DNA from 3 places in the Dentiradicibacter hellwigii genome. Region 3 is predicted to be linked to each of the others. Evidence: riboswitches for the same ligand, from Rfam matches in the RefSeq annotation. Region 3 holds a riboswitch; each other region holds the start of a gene.

Region 1 (2,261 bases), on a different contig from region 3:
CTGCACGAAGATCGTTTGCAGCTTCGGTGCTTTTTTGGCTGCCCACGCTGTCGCTTGATGCATGCTGTCGTAAGCCATCTTAAGCGAAACCGGCAGTTTGCCTTCGGTTGCCAGTACGGCCAGCGGGTCGCTGCCGACACAGCCGTCGACCCAGTGCAGATGATTGACGCCCGCTTCGTTGTCTTGCATGGCAACCGACAGCATGGCCAGCATGGGTAGTGAAATAGCGCCCGTGAAGCACTGCACGGGGACTGTTTTCAGATCGATGCCCTGAAAAATCGTCGAAACATCGTGCAGGGTTTCCAGCGAAACGCCATCGCGGCCGACGTCCTCTTCAGAAGCGTTGGCTGGGCTTTGCCCGCTGCGCGTCGGATGGTCGAGCACGATGTTGAGGCCGGTCTGTCCGCGGGCGATATCAAAGCGCGCTTCCTCATTGAACGTTTGCGGGAAGGCGAGCGTGAGTTCCTGATTGATTTTCCACGGCGCCTTGATGTACCCGTTCGGGCGCGTACTGCGCACGAATGGCTGGAAGCCCGGCTTGGATTTTAGGTGCGGCAAGCCTTCAATATCTTCGGCCATGTAGATCGGCTCGATCGTCAATCCCTCGTAGGTCTTGGTATACATGACCTTGTCGAAGGGCGCGCCTTTCAAGGCGGCGGTAGCCTCCTCTTTCCACTCCTCCTTGCTGGGCTTCTTGAATTCATCGAAAAACCCGCGCTCGGCATCGATTTTCGTGATGTCGACCGTTGTTTGTTGGTCACTCATAACTTTCGGCTCCTGTAGTGTTGCCGGGATATGTCTCCATAACCCGCGCCTGTTGTGTGAAGTTGGCGTAAAATGGCGTCGCCGCAGCCTCCTCGGCGGTCATGTCCAGTGAAAGCGTTGCAGAGGCCTTGGCGACATTGACTGACGATGTCGGCGCTACGCAGGTACGTATGCCGACATCAGAAATCTGGAAACGAACGGATGAGCCTGGCGGCTTTCCCCAATTGCCGCCGCCATCCCGACTATCCGCAGTACGCGTGCCGGCGCGATGGCGCAAGCCATCCGCGCGGCGTGCATTCTGCGCGTGAAGACAGCCGGTATAACAGAGATAAGCCATACCAGTGCGTGTGCACTGGAGACCTGCGGCGGCAAAGGGCCGAAAGGGTAAAGTTCGGTTGGTCGCGTTTCCAGTCATCTGGAAGAGATTTTCCATCAGCGTCATGATTCACCTTTCTCGAATACGATGCATGAATTCGTGAAAAGGGGAATCAGGTCGTGAGATCAACTGCCGGGAATTCGTAAAACTACGAAAACCGTACGAATGCACGTTTTTGTGCGAGTCTGTACAGACCGCAATCGTTGTAATTGGCGTTTCTGAACGGTATCGGAAAAACCGGGCAGCTAATCAACGAAACCTCACCCCTCACCCCGAGGTTGGCAGTTCGTTCATCCCAGGCCGGTCTTCTGGCTTGCCTTCATCCTCTTCCGGCGCCTTCCCATGCGATGCTTTGCACAGTGGCACTGTTGCCGGATTCGTCAGGCCTACAGCAGCGGGGGGCTGCACCGGAATGCTTGTCAAAGGCTGTCTCGACAAGACCACCGGTTTCCCGTTTCACCTTCCCCACAGAACAGGGGGCGAGGCACCTGAAATTCAGGCCGTAGGGTAAATCGCAGCGCCCGTCTTGGCAATGTGGTTAACCACATTCAGACGGGCAATATAAAAGACTTTGAATTTTTGGCCGGTTTTCTCATTTATATAAAATGGTGAAATGATGGCATGAGGAGATAAACAGGCTGGCGTGCAGGTCGCCCCGGCCGGTTTATTGAGGAATGTGCCAGGCTGTTCGGCATGGGAACGCCGCGTTGCGTGGTTCTCCGGCTTCGCCGATGCCCCCGATTGGGCGCCATAATGAGTTTTCTTTTTTCGACGGAATGTTATGCCGACACTCAATCGGTCTGACGAAATTCACTTTGTTTTCCGGTCGGATGGCACTATTCTGTTATCTGGGGTTTGTTCGGTTTCCGCAGGATTAAGCGTGTCCGGGCGAAGCCGTCTGCCGAAACAAACACCTGATATCCATGCAGATACGAAGATACGATGAGGAGTCCGTCATGGCGTATTCAGTAGCGGTCATTGGTTTGGGTGCGATGGGTATGGGAGCGGCGCAGTCCTGTGTGCGCGCCGGTCTTGATACGTATGGCGTGGATTTGTCTGCGCAGGCGCGCGACATTTTGCAGGCTGCCGGTGCGAAAGCGGTTGCAGCATCGGCGGATGG
Region 2 (2,261 bases), on a different contig from region 3:
GCAGCCCCGACAGGTAGTCGAGGTCATCCTGCGTGAAGTGCATCGAGCACAGGTGTTCCAGCTCGTGCTCGAAAGCCTCTTTTAGTTCGGCCAGCGGGAAGGCCGGCGTATTGCGGCAGACGAAGTGGTATTCGGCCTGCGCCCCCGGATTGCTGTGCAACAGCGCCTGCCACATGGTGAATTTGTACAGGTCGTTTTCCAGCAGGCTGGACACGACCGGTGCGGCCGGCTGTGTCGCTGTTTTTGCCATGCGCGGCGTTTCTTTCGTTCGCTTTCCCGAACGGCCGGCCTGCGCTCCCTTGTCGTTTTTCAACATTACCACCTCGTTTTTCGTCCGCCGCAATTTCGCATGCGGCCTTAGTGATCCGACACGCCGGCAGATTCAAAGCTCGCCATTTCATTGAGAAAATTGACGGCCGCCAATACCAGCGGGTACGCCAGCGCCGCGCCCGTGCCTTCGCCCAGACGCAGGCGCAGATCGATCAGCGGGTCGGCATTCATGGCGGCGAGCTGGATGCGGTGTCCAGGCTCGACGGAATGGTGACAGAAAATGCAGTACTCGGCAAAATGCGGCGCCAGGCGCGAGGCGACAAGCGCCGCTGAACCGGCGATGAAACCGTCGATCAGCAGGAGCACGCCTGCCTGCGCCGCGCCGAGCATGGCGCCGGCCATCATGGCGATTTCAAAGCCGCCGAATTCGGCCAGCACCGTCAGCGGCGCTCGTGGCTGGCCTGCTCGCGCCAAGGCCTGCGCCAGCAGCCGGCGCTTGCGTTGCAACCCGGCTTCGCCCAGTCCGGCGCCACGGCCGATGCATTCGTCGAGCGGCGCGCAGGTCAGGCAGTGCGTGATCAGCGAGGCCGACGAGCTGTTGCCGATGCCCATTTCGCCGAAGCCGATGACGTTGCTGCCCGCTGCGACGAGCGAGGCCACGATGTGCGCGCCGCGCTGCATGGCGAGCGCGCATTGCGCCGCCGTCATTGCCGGTTCGTCGACGTAATTGCGCGTTCCGGCCGCAATCTTGGCATCGACCAGCCCCGGCCGCGGGCCGAAATTGTGCGCCACGCCGGCATCGACAATGGTGATGCCCAGGCCGTTCTGGCGCACGAACACATTGATGCCGGCGCCGCCGGCGAGAAAATTTTCCACCATTTGCCAGGTGACTTCCTGCGAGGCGCTTGAAATGCCCAAACGGGTGGCGCCGTGGTCGCCGGCAAAGACGACAAAATGCGGTTGCTTAAATTGCGGCGTCAGCGTGCGCTGGATCAGGCCGATCTGCATCGCCATCGTTTCGATCTGGCCGAGCGCGCCGAGCGGCTTGGTTTTGCGGTCGATCTTGCGTTGTAGTGCGGCGGTCAACGTGCGGTCGAGCGCAGGCACGTTGAACAGGGTTTCATTCATATTCATTCAATGCTCCTGGAGTCGGGTCGGCATGAGGCGGCGGATTGGGTGAAGCCGGTTGGGTGTGCGTGGCACTGTTTCGACTGCCCTTTGCCGGCATGCCATATAGGTTCAGGGGAAGCGTGTTGCTAGCGCGGGCGTTGCGTTGAACACGGACGCGGAGGCGCGTCGGGCAAAAAAGGGGCAATGGGCAAAATGCGGCCGACCGGCCGCGGTGTCATGGTGACGCGCATGATCCGTTCCTCGGGATGAATGCCATCGAATTGCGCGGCTGCGGAAATGCCTGATAGTGCGTCGCCGGCAGATTCAATGCGTTGACAGCAACAGGGTTCGAGACGTCTTCTGGCTCCCGGATCGTCCGAACCGCCGCGCCTTCCCATCGGATGCCGACGGTGGCTCTCTTGCGATAGTGCGGCGTTCGTCCCCGGATACAGCGGCGGGCCCGCCACGGATTGGCACCGTGTTCCGTTTCATCGAACCGAACGAGGAGCCGATTATAGCTAACCTGCGCGCGCGCCTGTCAATTGCACCTTTCCGAAAGGGTGGCCGCAAACCCGCGTAAACAGGGCGTTTCCCGACACCTCCTCCGAAACCCGTGTGAATAGGGCATTTGCGGGCAGGCGCCTCTGGAACACTTGTAAATAAAGGGCTTCAGGGCAATGTGCCCGGAGATGCCTTGTTTACAAGGGCGCTAGAGCACCCACCTTGGAGATTCCCTACATAGTCAGGCTGGCGGGCAGCGCGCCCTGGAAATGCCTTATATCTACACGGTTCTACACGGTTGCTGAGCGTTGGTCGGGCGCAATGTTCCAGTTTATGTTTTTTGATGCCCTGAGGCCCACGTATTTAGGGGGCTTCAGGGC
Region 3 (2,261 bases):
AACACGGTGGGGTTGGCCTTGGCGATGGTTTCCCAACCCACGGTCGGCCATTCTTCATCGGAAGTCACCACGTTGCGCATGCCGAGCGCTTTCATCATGTAGCCAGCGACGCCGGAGCGGCCGGCCATATAGGGGTCGGATTCCATATCAGCACTGGAGAACCACATCGCGGCGGACAGATCCTTGATCTTGGCGGCGCGCACCTTTTCTTCCGCCTTGGCCGCACGCGCACGAATTTCCTTGATCAGGGCGTCACCCTTGGCCTCGACATTGAAGATTTCGGCCAGTTGCTTGATGCTCTTGTACAGCGCTTCAACGTTGTAGGCTTTTATGCGCTTGCCGTCAGCGCCGGTCAGGTTGTCCTTGCCTTCGCAATCGGAAGGCATCGCGTAGGTCATGATGCCGAGCTTGTGGAACTGTTCGCGCGTACCAACCACGCCTTCCTTGCCGACCATCCATTCAAACTGCGAAACAACGAGATTCGGGCGCTTGCCGATGATCGATTCATAGCTCGGCGCATTGTCGGCCAGACGCGGCACCTTGCTGTTGATTTCCTTGAACTGCGGCAGGATGTCGTGGAACCAGAGCGAGGTGCCGACCACCTTGTCGCCCAGCCCCAGCGCGTAAAGCATTTCCGTTCCGGCCTGACCGATGGTCACGACTGAGGCGGGCGCCTTGTCGAAGGTCAGGGTTTGACCGCAGTTTTCGAGTTTCAGGGGGTAGGTCGTGGCGTGAGCGGAAAAACTCAGGGCAGCCAGCGCCAGCGCGGGAATGATTCGTTGAAAACGCATGATTTCTCTCCATGATTGAAATTTTCTTGTGTTGGAAAGAAACCTGAACGCGAATCCGCGCGCCCCGCCCCATTGACCTGATAGCCAGCGGCATGGGCGACTGAGAATTCACGAGAGCGTTCCTTCCCGAACACTCGACCAGCAATGAACCGGCAAAAACCACACCAACAACACCGGCCCAGCCTTGGCAGGTTTCCTGACTCACGATTCATCGCCGGACTCTTGCCTTCCCGGATGCGTAAAGCACCAGTGGCTTCTGTCGAGCCGACTCCTCGTCTACAGTTACGGGGGCAGTTCCTTTTACGCGACGACCGCGCCGAATAGTCGATGCACCTGTGATTTGCAGTACATCATTGCGTGATTTCGCGCCTGGATTCCCTTGCGCATGCCGCCAATCCCTCAGATAAGACGGAAGACGGCGCGTTTCCCTTTCGGGGCCAAGGCTGGGTGCAGCATATATAAAAATAATTCTCAGGGCAAGCCATTTCTAGCAGGAGGGACGCAGAGGGAAAATAACTGAAAATAAATGAGACAACTATCGGTTTTTTTCAGGCGTTATCAGCCAAACCCGCGGACGATGTACGGCACGCCCCAGCGCCGATGAAGGCAAGCCCCAATAGAAGCCTTGTGCATCGCCGGCGGCGCCGGATTACCCGGCAGCGATTTGTCGAGGCGGCAAACGGCAGACATCAAACGGCGGGCGGCTTCCAGAAACGGCCGGCAAAACCGGCGGCGGCCAGCGCCGGCCACAGCGCCGCCACGCCCCAGGCCAGCGCATAGCGACCGGCATGCCCGATATCCCCGCCGCCCGCTGCCACGGCCAGCTTGATCCCCGCGCCTGAAGCCCCCGCCAGATCGAACATCCGCCCAAGCAGGACATTGCCGAGCAGCACGGCGCAGCCGCCGGCCGAAGCCAGCGCGCCGTAATACGCCGGCAATGCGCCCTGCCCCGCATAACCGGGAACCAGCGACATCGCCGTCGGCACGGCGAGCATCTGCCCCAGGGTGAGCAGAATCACCATCGCCGTGATGGGCGCAAAGCGCAGCCAGCCTGCATCTGCGGGATTAAATAACGGCGACAGCGCCGCCAAGGCAACGCACGCAAACGCCGCGGCAAACAACGAAAAACCGGCGACGAGCGGCAATCTAGGCGGCTGCCTGCGGCACCAGCCGGCCAGCGGCATCTGCATGACGATGACCATGACCGAGGCCAGCATGAACAACCCAGCCATTTCGCGCGCACCGCCGCCGACCCGCTCCAGTTCAAGCGGCAGGCCAAAATACATTTGGTTATAGCTGAACAGATAGGCGCTGTAGCAAAGGATAAAGCGCAGGAACGGCGCGTTGCCCATGACCCCGCGCCAGCCCACCGGACGCTCCGGCAGCGCCATATGCGTCGGAATGGAACGGTAGAGAACCCCCATCATGATCAGGAAAAGCATGGCGCAGGCCAGCGCCATGACACGAAAA

Evidence for each region. A riboswitch is a leader RNA that binds a small molecule or an ion and turns the genes downstream of it on or off. The one in region 3 is predicted to bind cobalamin.
Region 1: it holds a riboswitch for cobalamin, as region 3 does, so the genes downstream of both, ABCS64_RS00410 (hypothetical protein) here and ABCS64_RS07980 (ABC transporter substrate-binding protein) in region 3, are expected to answer to the same signal.
Region 2: it holds a riboswitch for cobalamin, as region 3 does, so the genes downstream of both, cobT (nicotinate-nucleotide--dimethylbenzimidazole phosphoribosyltransferase) here and ABCS64_RS07980 (ABC transporter substrate-binding protein) in region 3, are expected to answer to the same signal.

The regions. Positions count from the first base shown of each region.
Region 1 is NZ_JBEUWX010000001.1:69,072-71,332, forward strand. Features, by position in the region: gene ABCS64_RS00405 (methylmalonyl-CoA mutase family protein) at 1-765, opposite strand, end outside; gene ABCS64_RS00410 (hypothetical protein) at 758-1,207, opposite strand; cobalamin riboswitch at 1,423-1,648, opposite strand; gene ltnD (L-threonate dehydrogenase) at 2,098-2,261, shown strand, end outside.
Region 2 is NZ_JBEUWX010000003.1:105,240-107,500, reverse strand. Features, by position in the region: gene pncB (nicotinate phosphoribosyltransferase) at 1-316, opposite strand, end outside; gene cobT (nicotinate-nucleotide--dimethylbenzimidazole phosphoribosyltransferase) at 358-1,398, opposite strand; cobalamin riboswitch at 1,714-1,908, opposite strand.
Region 3 is NZ_JBEUWX010000002.1:1,240,298-1,242,558, forward strand. Features, by position in the region: gene ABCS64_RS07980 (ABC transporter substrate-binding protein) at 1-791, opposite strand, end outside; cobalamin riboswitch at 961-1,248, opposite strand; gene ABCS64_RS07985 (MFS transporter) at 1,481-2,261, opposite strand, start outside.